DNA from 4 places in the Bariatricus sp. SGI.161 genome. Region 1 is predicted to be linked to each of the others. Evidence: riboswitches for the same ligand, from Rfam matches in the RefSeq annotation. Region 1 holds a riboswitch; each other region holds the start of a gene.

Region 1 (3,487 bases):
CAGGCTTCATTGGCATGAAACATTCCGCTGTCTGTATTAAAATCTGCGGAATAAGTACCATCCTCTATTCCAGCATCTGCCTCACTGCTGCTCTCTGTATCTACATCCTCTTTTTGGTCTGTTTCTTCTACCTGTTCTTTTGCATCCGTATCCTGAGTATCTTTTTTCCCAGAACATCCAAATACAAGCGCAGATGAAAGCAAAAGTATTCCAAGAACTGCGATTACCCTTTTCTTCATTTTCATTTCTCCTACTCGCCAATTACTGCTTTAGTATGTGCTACATAAAGATTCTGAATCGCCTCAATCTCACCGAGACCTGCAATCTGTGTATCTACACTGTCAAATTCTCCGGAAGCATTGAACATGCTCTTCCAAGAGTCATCATCGTCTCCTGCCATATCATTATTAGCGTGGTCTCCTGCAACAACCATCAAAGGACGAAGAATTACTTTCTTATATCCTGCCTGGGCAACTGCATCTATAACAGCTTCACATGCCGTTTCTTCCGGTTCGCCTTCTACCGTTCCGATAAATACATTGTCATATCCGAGGTCATTCATCTGTGTCTGCATCTGGCTATAAGATACTTTTGCAGTATGAGAGGTACCGTGTCCCAAAAATACAAATGCTGCGCCATCTTCTTTTGCAGCATCCAGGCTGTCATATCCGGCTGTTTCTACTGCCTCGGAAGTGATTGCTTCTGCAACTGCTTTTTTATCCTCATTTACAACTGTCGCGTCTTCCCCAACTTCTCCAAGCAAAGGCTCAGCAACTTTTACAGATTCAAACTGATCCTGATAAGCTTCTACAGATTCCATCAGCTCATCATATTCTGCGCCATGCATTAAATGCGTCGGCTGTACGACCAGATTCTTTACTCCATTAGAAACCGCACGTTCCAATGCCTGATCCATATTATCAATACATTCCTCATCTCTTGCCTGAATATGGTTAATAATAATCTGTGCCGTAAATGCTCTTCTTACAGACCAGTCAGGATATGCTTCCTGAAGTGCATCTTCGATTCCCTTAATATCAGCCACGCGACTGTCATTAAAAGAGGTTCCAAAGCTGACTACGAGGATCTCATTTTCACCAATATCATCCTGATTACGAGGATCATCTTTGGATGCATCGCCTGTATCTCTTCCAAAGTAATCCGGATCTGCATTTTCCCCTTCCACCAATTCCTTCTGCTCATCTGTCAGTGCATCCCATGCCTCTTTGGCTTCCTTGCACTGTTCATCTGTTTCATCTGTTCTCTCCTGCACATAGATGGCATCAATCAATGCAGCTACTTCATCTGCCGCTTCCTGATCAGCATCTGTCTCTACTTCTTCAGTTTCCTCCGCCGTTTCGGATGTCTCCTCACTGCTGCCAGAACATCCGGTCATTACCAGAGCACTTACCATGGAAACTGCCAGCAAGATTGCTACTACTCTTTTCTTCATCTTGTTCCTCCTTCTTATTTCTGGTCCATTTCCGACAAAAGGATATAACGGCAGTACTTATGAGGGCATAATGACTTAAAGCCAAAAAACGTCCTTTTTCCATAAAATGGTAAAAGGACGTAATACTGACATAATCAAACAACACTTCCGGCAGATACAGGCACTGCCAGAAATGTAATATCTCCATTATAATCGGTTGCGACCAGTTACTCGTGATCTGTGGGCATATCCCACTCCGTTTTTAAACAGGCAGGTCTCCTGACTTGCGGATCAACATCCAAGGCCGCCTTCCCAATTGCTCAGTGACTTATCTGGCCTTGCACTCCTCGCTTACAGTGACGAGTTCGTACAGGATTTGCACCTGTTTCCCTTTTAATCAAACAATCCATGATTGTCTGAACCTATCGAACATACCTTATCACACTCAAATAAAAATGTAAAGTCTCTGAAATTGTTTTTTAATATTCTATGGTTATTGACTACTCCACATTTTTTAATGCCTCTTCCATCGGAATCTTTCGGATTCTTCTGAAATCCAGCATCATTACTATCAGGTATCCCAGAAGAACGAAGGAAAACATCTTCACATAGCCCATTGGCTCTATCGTAAAGGCAAACCATCCATTATATTTAAACATAATGATTTTCCATGCCTGTTTCATTACCGTAGAGCCTAATATTACACTTATGGTATCTGCCACAACCACTACCATTGTTGTAGAAAGCAGATATAGGCTTGCGATCTCACGGTTTTCATAACCAAGAATTTTCGTCATGGAGATTGCCGTTTCGTTCTTTTCGATAATAAGCTTTGTCAATAGATAAATCAGTACTGCTGATAAAAGGATACACAGAATCTGAAAATACTGCATATAGGCTCCCATAGAATGATCTAACTGGTCGCACATTTTCGTAATATCCTCTTTCGTAATGACTGTCGCTATTTTATCTTCTTCGATATCGGTAATCTCTGTGTCTGAGATATATCCGGTGAACTCTTCCTTGTCCAGTTCAAATAAAGAACGATATTTTTCAATCGGAAGGAAAACTGCAATACTCTGACATTTTTCATAAATTCCTGATACTTTAAACTGATACTGCTTATGTTCATATTTTTCATCCAGCTTAATAGTATCTCCCACCTTCAGGTTATACTTCTCACTGAATGGTCGTGAAAGATACACTTCATTTTCTTTAAGTACTGATAAGTTTTCAATCTGGATATATCTGCTGTTATCCCGAATGCCATAAATGGGCACTTCTTCATCCAATTCGTCCCCTGTCTTCTTTAATGCTTTCATACAGAATTCCTCTACGTCCTGATTATCCGTATGAATCATTTTCCCTTCCTCATCTTCACAGGATTTCAATACATACTGGTACTTTGCAAACATCATATCTTCTGCCTTGCCCTGATAGTAATTCAAGGTAGACGGCATTCCGACTGCCATAGCCAGCATAACCATAATAAAGAAAATGCCCGCAAAAAGGACAGCATAATTAGGCATGTTCTGGAATATGATACGCAGACGGAATCTGTTAAAAAACTTCCACTTCGGAAGCCGTACAGTTTTCTTTCGTTTTGACTTTTTCAGATCACGCCGTAAAAACTGAAGTGGTGTATGCTGCATCATACGAATAAGCACTAACAGATTTACCACAAGCATCAGGAATACTGGTATTACAGTCGTCTTAACAAACGCATCCGGGTTCCATATTGTTTCATAGGTTGGAAGGCTGTAACTATTATAATACATAGATACTACAACATCTTTAAAGACTGTATAACCCATCAAATTGCCTGCAATTGCCGCAATTATAGTTACAATCACAGGTGTTGCCAGATAATGCCTCACAAGCTCATCCTTTGTATATCCGGATGCCCGAAGGGTACCGATCATCTGTGATTCCTTCATAATAGTATTGCTGATAGTAACCGCAAAGATAAAAGCAATAATCACGATCAGGATATCCAGAAGCACTCCGCCCATCGCTTCATCCGACCCCATATCATCCGTCGCAAAATTGATTGCC
Region 2 (3,487 bases), on a different contig from region 1:
CCGCTTATGATGCTGTTTTGTGGCGCGTAGGGAGGAATAAAAATGGAATTGATCAAATTAGAAATGACCCCAAAGGAACGTACAATTGCTTATGCACAAGGAGAGGAAGTAGATAGAATCCCGACCTCTCTTAGCGCAAGTGAGACTGTGCCGCCCTTATATGGAATTCCTATTAGTAAATATTATTTTTCGGCAGATTTGATGGTAGAGGTAGAGAGCCGTCTGGCGGAAGATTTCCATGCAGATAATATGGGAATTGGATTAGGACTAAGAACACTGGTAGAGGCATTAGGGACGAAACTAGAGTATCCAAAGCAAAATGTGTCTTATATTTTAGAACCGGCATTAAAAAGCTTTTCAGATGTGGAGAACATGGAGTTGGTGAATGTGGAAAAAGACGGAAGATTCCCCATTATTATTGAAGCGTTTGAACGGCTACAGGAAAGATTCGGATCAGAACGGGTTCTTGGCAGCGGTCTTGCAGGTCCACTTACAACAGCTGCCAGTCTGATTGGAACAGAAACGTTCTTAAAAGCAACAGTGAAAAATAAAGAAGGTGCACATCGACTTCTTCAATATAGCACAGATTGTATTGTGAAGTGCTGCAGAGATATGAATCAGAAACTGGGAATTAAGTTTATGTTATCAGAGCCAATGGCTTCTCGGGATCTTTTAAGTAAAAGACAGTTTAATGAATTCTTTGTGCCTTATCTGAAACAGGCTGTTAAAAGATTGAACGAATTTCAGGGAGCAACGTCTATTCATATTTGTGGACATACAAAAGACCGGTGGCAGGAAGTGGTTGATGCCGGTGTTTCAGGATTCTGGGTAGATAATTGTGAGAGCTTGAAAGAATTGAAAGAGGGTTATGGCAACAGAATTGCTATCAGCGGTAATCTAATGCCGGTAGATGTACTGAGAAATGGGACGGTTAGAGATATTGAAGAACATGTAAAAAAATGTATTGCAGATGCAGGCGATAATCCTTGCGGATATAATCTATGCCCTGGATGTACAACCCCGGTAGGAACGCCGAAAGAGAATATGATTGCATTCATGAATGCGGCAGCAATCTACGGAAGAGGGGCGAAAAAAGGATGTATGCCGAAGGGAATGATAAATAATAGAAATAATCTATAATACCATTGAAATTATCAATTGGGATGAAAAGATATTTTATGCTACCATATGAGTAGTAACATATATAGTGATGCATAGGCATTGAAAAGGGAATCTGGTGAGAGTCCAGAACAGCCCGCTCTACTGTAAGATAGACGATAGCCTTAGTGCCACTCGGAACATCGGGGAAGGTAAGGATTAGAGAGAGAAGTTAAGTCAGGAGACCTGCTATATATGAACGAGCTTATCGGTGGGGAGAAAGCAGTGTGTTTACGCTGCTTTTTCTGCACCGTTTTTCTTTTGCAAAATATGTAATATGAGGTGGAAGATGGAGATTCAGATTGTATCAGGGTTTTTGGGAGCAGGGAAAACAACGTTTTTAAACAAGTATCTTCCCTTACTTGGTGGAAATACCGTTGTGATTGAGAATGAATTTGGGGATGTGGGACTTGATGGAGAATTGATTCAGGGGGATCTTCCAGTAAAAGAATTGTATGCAGGATGTATCTGTTGCAGTCTGGCGCTAGATTTCCAAAAAGGAATCAAAGAACTTGCAGAACAGTTCCATCCGGACCGGATTGTTATTGAACCTTCTGGTGTGGGAAGGCTTACAGATGTTGTAAAGGCCTGTGGCCGGGCAAAAGAAAAGGAAGGAATAGATCTTAGAATTACCAAATTGATTGTAATATTAGATATTACGGAGTTTGAAGATTATATAGATGGTTTCGGTGCGTTTTACCTGGATCAGATTCAAAATGCAGGACTTATATTATTGAGTCATCTGGAACAGGTGTCAAAAGAGGAAAAGAATCGATTGATTTCGGAGATTAGAGAGGTAAATCCCGATGCTGTTATATATGAAGATGACTGGCGTAAGATGGAAGGTGCAGCCTTGTTAGAGCTTTTGGATATGTCAGAAGATTATGAAAATGATCCGGAAGACGATATGGAAGAGATAATGATGTCGCCGGCTTCAGCAGATAAGATATTTTCCAGTATGTCAATAGAAAATGCCAGAGAAATGACTGCTCATGAATTAGAGAAGGCGTTGTATGGATTAAAGGATGAAAAATATGGAAAAGTCCTGCGTGCCAAAGGAATTGTAAAAGCAGGGGGTGGAAGAGTGTTGCATTTTGATTTTACACCATCCATTGTGGAAGTGGCAGATATCTCGGATACCGTCAAAGGGACGAAAGTGGATAAGATTATTATTATAGGATGTAATTTGAATGAAACAGCGATTTGGGAGCTGTTTTCTATATAATGCAAGGAGGAAAGCAAGATGCAGGCAAAGGAAGAGTTGTTGCAGAAATTATCAGACTGTGTGTTTGATATGGAGGATGAGGAAGTTGTAGATGTGGTCAAAGAGTATATTGAATGTGGTTATGACCCACAGGAAGGTATGCTGGAAGGCCTGGTTGATGGAATGAAGAGAGCCAGTGCCATGTATGAAGAAGGAGAATACTTTGTGCCAGAGCTGATTGTATGTTCTGATGCAATGTATGCTGGAATCGAAGAGTTCCAAAAATATCTGCCAGACACAGAAGACACTAGTATTGGTAAAGTGTTAATCGGTGTTGTAGAAGGAGATACTCATGATATTGGAAAGAATCTGGTAAGAATCATGATGGAGACTGGAGGATTCGATGTTCATGATCTGGGACGAGATGTGCCTTTGGATGCATTCGTGGACTATATCAGAGACAATGATGTAGATATCTTGTGCATGTCTTCGTTAATGACTACGACAATGCCGGGCATGGCTACAGTCATTGAGAAGTTAAAAGAAGCAGGACTTCGTGATAAGGTCAAGATTATGGTCGGTGGAGCACCGGTATCTTCGGCGTTCGCAGAACGCATTGGTGCAGACGGATATACCAGAAGTGCAATTGAAGCAGTTGAGTTTGCAAAGAAATTAGTTGGGGCAGCATAAGGAGGAAGAATACTATGATGGGAAAAAGAGAAGCGGTAAAAGCAATTTTGGAAGGAAAAGGTGCCGATAGGATTCCCGTAATTATGAATGCATTTTCACTTCCGGTTGCCCGTTATGGATATACGATGCCTGAGGCTTTGACGAATCCAGAGAAGCTTACAAAATGTATGGTCGGTACCAGACGTGAACTTGGATATGATGGATTATGTGCAGGAGCTTATGGCGGAATTGCACGTATGATGGGAGGACATCTGCCGAACAGCGAGGGAAAGATCGTTGGCGATGGCGATGATGTCGTACATTCCTTAGAGGATATCAAAAAGTTACGTCCATACAAAGCCGAAGATTGTATGGAATTAAAAGGCGTTTTAAAGACGATTGAATTGATGAGAAAAGAAGAGCCGGATGAGCCTATATTTGTAATCGTACATACAC
Region 3 (3,487 bases), on a different contig from region 1:
CATCGGTAACGAAATATTCTTCTGCATCGTACAAATCACTCGCCTTATTCATTCCATCTACAAGTCCATCCATAATACCATCAAATGCTGAGTATCCTGCTTCCAGATATTCATTCGCAACATCTACGACCTCTTCGTCCTCCATTTCAACTACACATTCAGATAACGCTTCCAGTAATTCCTCTTTTGATCTTGCCATGATCATTTCCTCCTAAAACTTATTAATCAAGATTAACATCTATTGATTCTATAAACTACCTCTTAATCTTCTTGCAATCCTTTCGGCAGGCATCCTATTTTCGCACCACGCCCATATTTTCTTGCTGCATAGATAAGAGCTTCCATATTCTCTTTAGATGTACCAAACGGCGTCTGACATCCGACGTTAAGCTGGAATCCTTTTGGACTGTCTCCTGCCTTTTCAATACATTCTTTACAGGACGCAATCACCTCATCAATCGTACCATTTAACATAACATCTACTGGCGGTACATTTCCCATTAACATCACTTTATCTCCAATCGCTTCTTTTGCCTCAGCAAGATCTTCGCAATTATCTATACTAAATGCACATACTCCACTATTTGCAATGTCGTTCCAGATTGGTTTTGTCTTTCCACAAATATGGATCATCGGCGGCTGTCCTGTTATTTCATAAAGCCCATCAATTAACTCTTTCAAATATGGGTAAGAAAACTCATCGAACTGCTTTTTACTCAAAATATCCGAGCAGGTCACCGGATCAGATATAAATACAGAACATGGCCCAAATTCTTTACAAAATGCTTCTACCCATTTTAATGAACATTCATTGGAAAGTTTCAAAAGCTTTTTCAGCATTTCCGGATTTTTTCTGGTATCTCTTAACATTAAATCCACCGGCCTGATCGCAGCTGCACATGACACTGGCCCTGTCACACCTGTGCTGATTGGATATTCGGGTAATCGTTTTTTTAATTCTTTTGCCATATCAAGCATTGGGGTAAGAACGGGATTGTCATATGGGTCCACTACTTTTAATTTATCAATATCTGCATAATCCATAAGGACATGTTCTTCGATTCGAGGCACTCCGTATTCTGGTGTGAAAAGTTTCGATCCAAGTGCTACTCCAATGGTTCTTAAATCCGGCCCAACTCCAAATCCAAAATTGTTATATGTCACATCCTTCTCCCTGATGACCTTTGCCATAACTTCCGGATCTTCACTCATTTGTTTCGTTGAATATCCCATCAAATCGGCAATCGCCATGTCTGGGGCAAGAATTCCATATGGAATGCAGTCCACTTCCTCCCCTTTCATGTATGCTGCCATACGTTCAGAAGGTGTCATCTCTTCTTTCTGTTCATTCATCAACTTTTTCAGCTCTTGATAATCCATTTTTTACCTCCTAAAATAAAATACGGTACGAAAAAACAGCGTAAACACTGTCTTTCCCCACCGAAATCTCCTGAAAATATATAGCAGGTCTCCTGACTCGACTTCGTCCTCTGGATTTCCTTCCCCAAAAGCAAAATATTTTGAGTGGTCAACAAAACCATCGTCCGTCACACAGTAGAGCGGGCTGCTCCGGACTCTCACCGAATTCCCTTTTCAACAATTCTCATTGTCACTATATACGTTTACATTTCAAGTTTATCATGTGAATTAACATTTTCCAAATCGGTTATTTCTATAGTAAAAGTCTTATATAGATAGTTTCTATTCTACGGGTTTTTCATCTCTAAATGATTCATTCACTTTATGTTTTCGTTCTGACAAACTATAATACAGATAAATATATTACAGGAAACGCTGCTTGAAAAAGAATAACATCAGAGAGGAGCTTCGCACACCAACAGATCTGGTCGGGTGCGAGGCTCCCCTTTTATGTATATTTTTATCCTAATTTTGTCAATTGTTCTAATATCTCTAATGACTTAAATCTTTTTCCTACGTAAGTTTCCAGATATCTTCCGGTCACTTTTCCCAGTTCCCGAAGCACTTCATCAGATACGGTAAAGGTATATAGTTTTTCCACCGGCGTTCCCACAATATATTGAAGCGTATAGATTGTGGAGGGATTCAGCACCATTCCATCCGAAACATCTCTTCTGCATCTGTCACAGAGCAGACCTCCACGTCTAACACTGAACACCATTGGTCTTTCTCTGTCCCCGCATCCTACACACTGGAATACCTGTGGTCCTTCTCCATTGATACTGACCGTTTTCAGCTCATAGATATATCGAATCAGCCGGTTTGGTATATGGGGATTTACAAGTGCCCGAAGAGTCTGATACAAGAGCTTTAAAAGCTGAGTCTCATCGTTAGCTTCTCTTGCATAATAGTTGGCCAGCTCCATAAAATAGAATCCGTAATATGCCCCTTCAACATCCATACGCAGCTCCTGAAAGTAATTGGAAATAGAGGCCGACACCAATGTATATGATGTCCGCCCCTCATAAACTGTAAATTCTCCGAAGGAAAATGGACTCGTTACTCCCATCAGTGCACTGTTAGGCCTTCTTGCGCCGCGGGCAAATGCTGCAATCTTCCCTCGTTCTTTTGTCAGAATTACCACTCGTCTGTCATATTCGCCGACAGGAGTCGCCTGCAGGACCAAGCCTGTCACTGTAATCTGATTCACCGTTTATTCCACCTTCATGGTCTTTTATTATCTGTTTACAAATCTGCATTCCCTTATAGCAAAGATAATCTGTCACTTTTCCCGTCTCCAGAAAACGCTCCCAGTACTCTTCTTCCATGAAATCACCTCATCCTCTGTTGATAGGATTAGGTTCTCCCAGAAAAGGCTGATTTTATTCTTCATCCCGATAACCAAAATTTTTCATTAGATATTCACTGTCCCGCCAATCCTTCTTTACCTTGACCCAGAGTTTCAGATTTACCTGACAATCCAGCATTTTCTCAATCTCATAGCGGGCTGTGCTACCAATCTTTTTCAACATATTTCCTTGTTTTCCAATAATTATCCCCTTGTGGGAGTCTCTCTCACAGATAATGGTCGCATTAATATGCATTACCTTCTTCTGCATCTTCATCTGGTCAATTGCCACCGCAATTCCATGTGGAATCTCATCCTGCAGACAATGAAGTGCTTTTTCGCGGATCAGCTCTGCTACGATCTGACGCTCCGGCTGATCAGTAATGGTATCCTCATCATAAAACTGTGGTCCATAAGGAAGATACTTCATGATCACTCGGATCAACTCATCCGTATTATCCCCATTTCTTGCAGACACCGGAACAATTTCCGCAAAATCGCAGACATCCTTATACGCTGCAATTGCCGGCAATACCTCTTCCTTCTTCACACTGTCAATCTTATTAATAACCAGAATAATTGGGGTATGAACTCTCTGAAGCTGCTTGGCAATGTGCTGCTCACCTGCACCGATGAACGTCGTTGGCTCCACAAGCCACAACACCACATCCACCTCATTCAACGTCCGCTCTGCCACATTCACCATATATTCCCCAAGCT
Region 4 (3,487 bases), on a different contig from region 1:
CCGTTGACATCGCCGTTGTCATACCAATAATCTGGTTATTTTTATTCAACTCAACCGGAATCGTAAAAACAGAAGTTCCGCCCACAACTGTAGCATAGTATTTATTGCCGTTAGCCTTTACATAACCGTAGTTCGGACTGCTGAATACGATTGTCGCATATGCCTGACCGTTCGTTATTGTAATCTTTGTACAAGAAATGCTCACACGTCCGGTTCCACCCGACCATGTGAAGCTGTCTGGTGTATAGACGCCGTCTTTTAACTTGGTGGTATTGTTCACTTTTCCAGTCGAACCGCTTAAGTCAGACTCATACTTGGATTCGGAATCTGGATTGCTATTATTCTGACTGCCGGAAGAACCGGTGCTGCCGCTGGAACCTGAATTACCAGTGCTGCCTGTGCTGCCAGACGGATGATTCCCAGAATCTGAATCTGTTACTTTTTGCGCACCTTCAGAAGAAAATGTAACATGACGATCATACCACTCATCATTCGCGATTGAATGTGCAGCAATTAAAATTTCCTTATCCAGAACAAGAACAGGAATATCAAATGTACGGTAGGTTGTATCCCCCTCTTTATATTCCTTTCTAGCTCCTATCCATCCTGAACCTTTTTCTGCATCTTCTCCTGAACCAACAAACAAATAATCATAACCTGTTTTTTTAGTGCTTAGAGTCAATTCTGCCGTCATCATACCGTTATCAACTGTGAGTATGCAATTATCAATGCTAAACATTCCCTCTGTACAAGTTGCATTTATTATATATCTTCCATTCTCCAAAGCACCTGGTGTTGGAATTGGATCCGGCTCTGTTTCTCCAAGTATTTCTGCTGGAATCTGAAGTACCAAAGGAGTTGTTTTATACCATCCCTTTCCTTCACCTGGATTATATAAAGCGATTGGTACATTGCTACCTGCGTCAGATACTGACACGGAGAAATGAAATACCCATCCTGATTTCCCGTCTTGATTAACTTCTATTCCGTCTATTGCTTTTTCCAACGTTGCATCTTCAACATTTCCAAGATAAATCTTACTGTAACTTACATTGGCTGTATACATGCTGATATTAATCTGATTCCCACTAATAACTGCTTCTGAATTTGCTATTTTAAACATTTTATATTCTGCATTATCAGAAACCTTTAATACCTTTATTCCCACATCTCCTGTTGGAATCTGGATACTAGTATTATCAGCCTCATCCTCTTCCAAGAGCATTGGTACTCCTAATAGACTTTGATTTATTATCTCAGTTGTGGTAATTTCCTCATTTTCAGAAATATTTTGCTGATTCTCCAGCTGTACTGTTTCATTCTCTATTGTCTGTGGATTCTCCACTTTCTCTTCGGTCTTCGAAGGTTCTACATTCTGCGGAATATCAGAAGTATTTCCCTGTCCAGCTTCTTCTCCTTCTACCACTTCTTCTTGCTGTTCATTCTCTGCATTTTCCTGTCCTTGTACATTCGGCTCTTCTGCTCGAAGCGAGGTCACAGGCGTTACTGCCATAGCCACAGCCAGAAGAAGGGTAAGAAATTTTTTCGTGTTACTTTTCACTTAAATCCTCTCCTTTTGATTATTTTCGGCCTTCTGGGGAAGTGGCCCCTTGTTGGTATTGCAAAGAAAAAGCCTGCTATCATTCCGAAAGCAGACATTCTTCAAGAGCTGTGAAAAATATTTTCCCACAACTTTTACTTTATTACATGAAAACACTTTCTTCGGAAGCTATTCACCAACATTTTCAGCAGGTTTCCTGGCTTGCATATCAACGCTCGGCTGCACCTTCTCACATATAAAATATATGCAATGGCATATCACAGCCTTACTCCTTGCTTACAGTGACCGGATCGCTCAGGACTTGCACCTGATTCCCTTTTACCCCTACAGATGAACATCTGTCTGGCACTGAAAACCCCATATATTTGATATTATCAATCACTACCTCATTGTAGCAGACTTATCAGTCAATTACAATATTTCCCAAAGAAAGTCCTTCCTTTTTCACATTCTCAAAAAATAAGCTGTAGCCATACCAAGGCATAAGAATGGCCCAAATGGAAATGATGTTTTATATCCAGCTTTCTTTTTCACCATAATCCATACTGCATAGATTCCTGCGCTAAATACCGCGATTACGAATGCAAGCATCATACACCGCCATCCAAGATACCATCCACAGACAGCCGTGAGTTTGATATCACCGCCACCGAAGCTTCCCGGAACAATACACGTAATAATGAGAAGCAGTATGCTGATACAGAAGGCACCGATTCCTCTCTCCATCAGACTGATTTCTGTGAAAAAAGGGGTTGATGCCAGACCAACCCCTCCAGTTATTATGATTAATTTGTTCGGAATCTTCATTGTCTTCCAATCATTATAGGCTATCATTGCCAATAAACTTAAGAATCCTGCCGTGAATAATATTCTACAGACATTCACCATCCGATCTCTCCTTCTGTTTTTTGTTCTCAGTTGCCTGAATCACAACAGAACATGCAATATCTCCAGTAATGTTCGTAGCCGTTGGAGCCATATCTGTAATCCGGTCGATTCCAGCCACCAGTCCGATACCTTCCAGCGGAAGCCCGACAGACTGCAGAACCATGGAAAGCATGACCATTGCAGACCCTGGGATTCCTGCCGCCCCTATAGACGCAAATGTACACGTCAGCACAATTGTAATCTGCTGCACCAGACTCAGATGAATTCCATATACATTTGCAATAAATAATGCACAGATTCCCTGATAAATAGCAGTTCCGTCCATATTGATCGTAGAACCGAGCGGAAGCACAAAAGAACGCACCTCTTCTGTGACACCCAACTGTTCTGCTGATTTCATAGAATATGGCAATGTCGCTGAACTACTTGCTGAAGTAAAAGCAAATACGATTGCTTCTGCTGCTTTTTGAAAGAATTCTTTTGGTCCCACACCGGAAAATAATTTTACAGAAGATGAATATACAATGATTGCATGCAATATACAAGTACCATAAACTGCCAGAACCACACTGACCAACGGAAGCAGTACTTCTGCCCCATTTTCTGCCACAATCGGTGTAATCAACGCAAATACTGCAACAGGTGTAAACTTCATAATCACTCCGGTAATGGCATACATTGCTTCAGCCAGTGAATCGAATGCTTTGAAAATTGGTTTACCCTTATCTTCAATCATCACAATTCCGCCGCCAATGACAATGGCAAACGCAATAATCTGGAGCATATCTCCATTTGCCAGTGATTGTATCGGATTTGACGGAATAATATTAACTAAGGTATTGATAACTCCCGTACTCTCCGGAATCGTTACCTCTGCAACTTCTCCTGTAATCTCAAAGCCCTGACCAATCTTAAATATATTGGACACAATAATACCAAGTGTTGCTGCACAAGCAGTTGTACATAAGAAATATACCACTGTCTTTCCGCCGATTCTTCCAATCTTTTTTGCATCACCGATTCCACATACGCCCACGA

What was found. A riboswitch is a leader RNA that binds a small molecule or an ion and turns the genes downstream of it on or off. The one in region 1 is predicted to bind cobalamin.
Region 2: linked by a shared signal. The riboswitch ahead of ACQRBH_RS11665 (CobW family GTP-binding protein) and the one ahead of ACQRBH_RS15150 (sirohydrochlorin cobaltochelatase) in region 1 are both predicted to bind cobalamin.
Region 3: linked by a shared signal. The riboswitch ahead of ACQRBH_RS10660 (uroporphyrinogen decarboxylase family protein) and the one ahead of ACQRBH_RS15150 (sirohydrochlorin cobaltochelatase) in region 1 are both predicted to bind cobalamin.
Region 4: linked by a shared signal. The riboswitch ahead of ACQRBH_RS07525 (hypothetical protein) and the one ahead of ACQRBH_RS15150 (sirohydrochlorin cobaltochelatase) in region 1 are both predicted to bind cobalamin.

Annotation. Positions count from the first base shown of each region.
Region 1 covers NZ_JBNPLX010000035.1:15,259-18,745, reverse strand. The annotation lists gene ACQRBH_RS15155 (hypothetical protein) at 1-239, opposite strand, end outside; gene ACQRBH_RS15150 (sirohydrochlorin cobaltochelatase) at 251-1,453, opposite strand; cobalamin riboswitch at 1,685-1,873, opposite strand; gene ACQRBH_RS15145 (FtsX-like permease family protein) at 1,933-3,487, opposite strand, start outside.
Region 2 covers NZ_JBNPLX010000019.1:21,348-24,834, forward strand. The annotation lists gene ACQRBH_RS11655 (AEC family transporter) at 1-30, shown strand, start outside; gene ACQRBH_RS11660 (uroporphyrinogen decarboxylase family protein) at 43-1,140, shown strand; cobalamin riboswitch at 1,189-1,366, shown strand; gene ACQRBH_RS11665 (CobW family GTP-binding protein) at 1,448-2,383, shown strand; gene ACQRBH_RS11670 (corrinoid protein) at 2,402-3,052, shown strand; gene ACQRBH_RS11675 (uroporphyrinogen decarboxylase family protein) at 3,067-3,487, shown strand, end outside.
Region 3 covers NZ_JBNPLX010000016.1:49,334-52,820, reverse strand. The annotation lists gene ACQRBH_RS10665 (corrinoid protein) at 1-199, opposite strand, end outside; gene ACQRBH_RS10660 (uroporphyrinogen decarboxylase family protein) at 262-1,380, opposite strand; cobalamin riboswitch at 1,446-1,632, opposite strand; gene recO (DNA repair protein RecO) at 1,880-2,629, opposite strand; gene ACQRBH_RS10650 (hypothetical protein) at 2,571-2,747, opposite strand; gene era (GTPase Era) at 2,802-3,487, opposite strand, start outside.
Region 4 covers NZ_JBNPLX010000010.1:4,672-8,158, reverse strand. The annotation lists gene ACQRBH_RS07525 (hypothetical protein) at 1-1,561, opposite strand, end outside; cobalamin riboswitch at 1,731-1,929, opposite strand; gene ACQRBH_RS07520 (prepilin peptidase) at 2,006-2,449, opposite strand; gene ACQRBH_RS07515 (dicarboxylate/amino acid:cation symporter) at 2,433-3,487, opposite strand, start outside.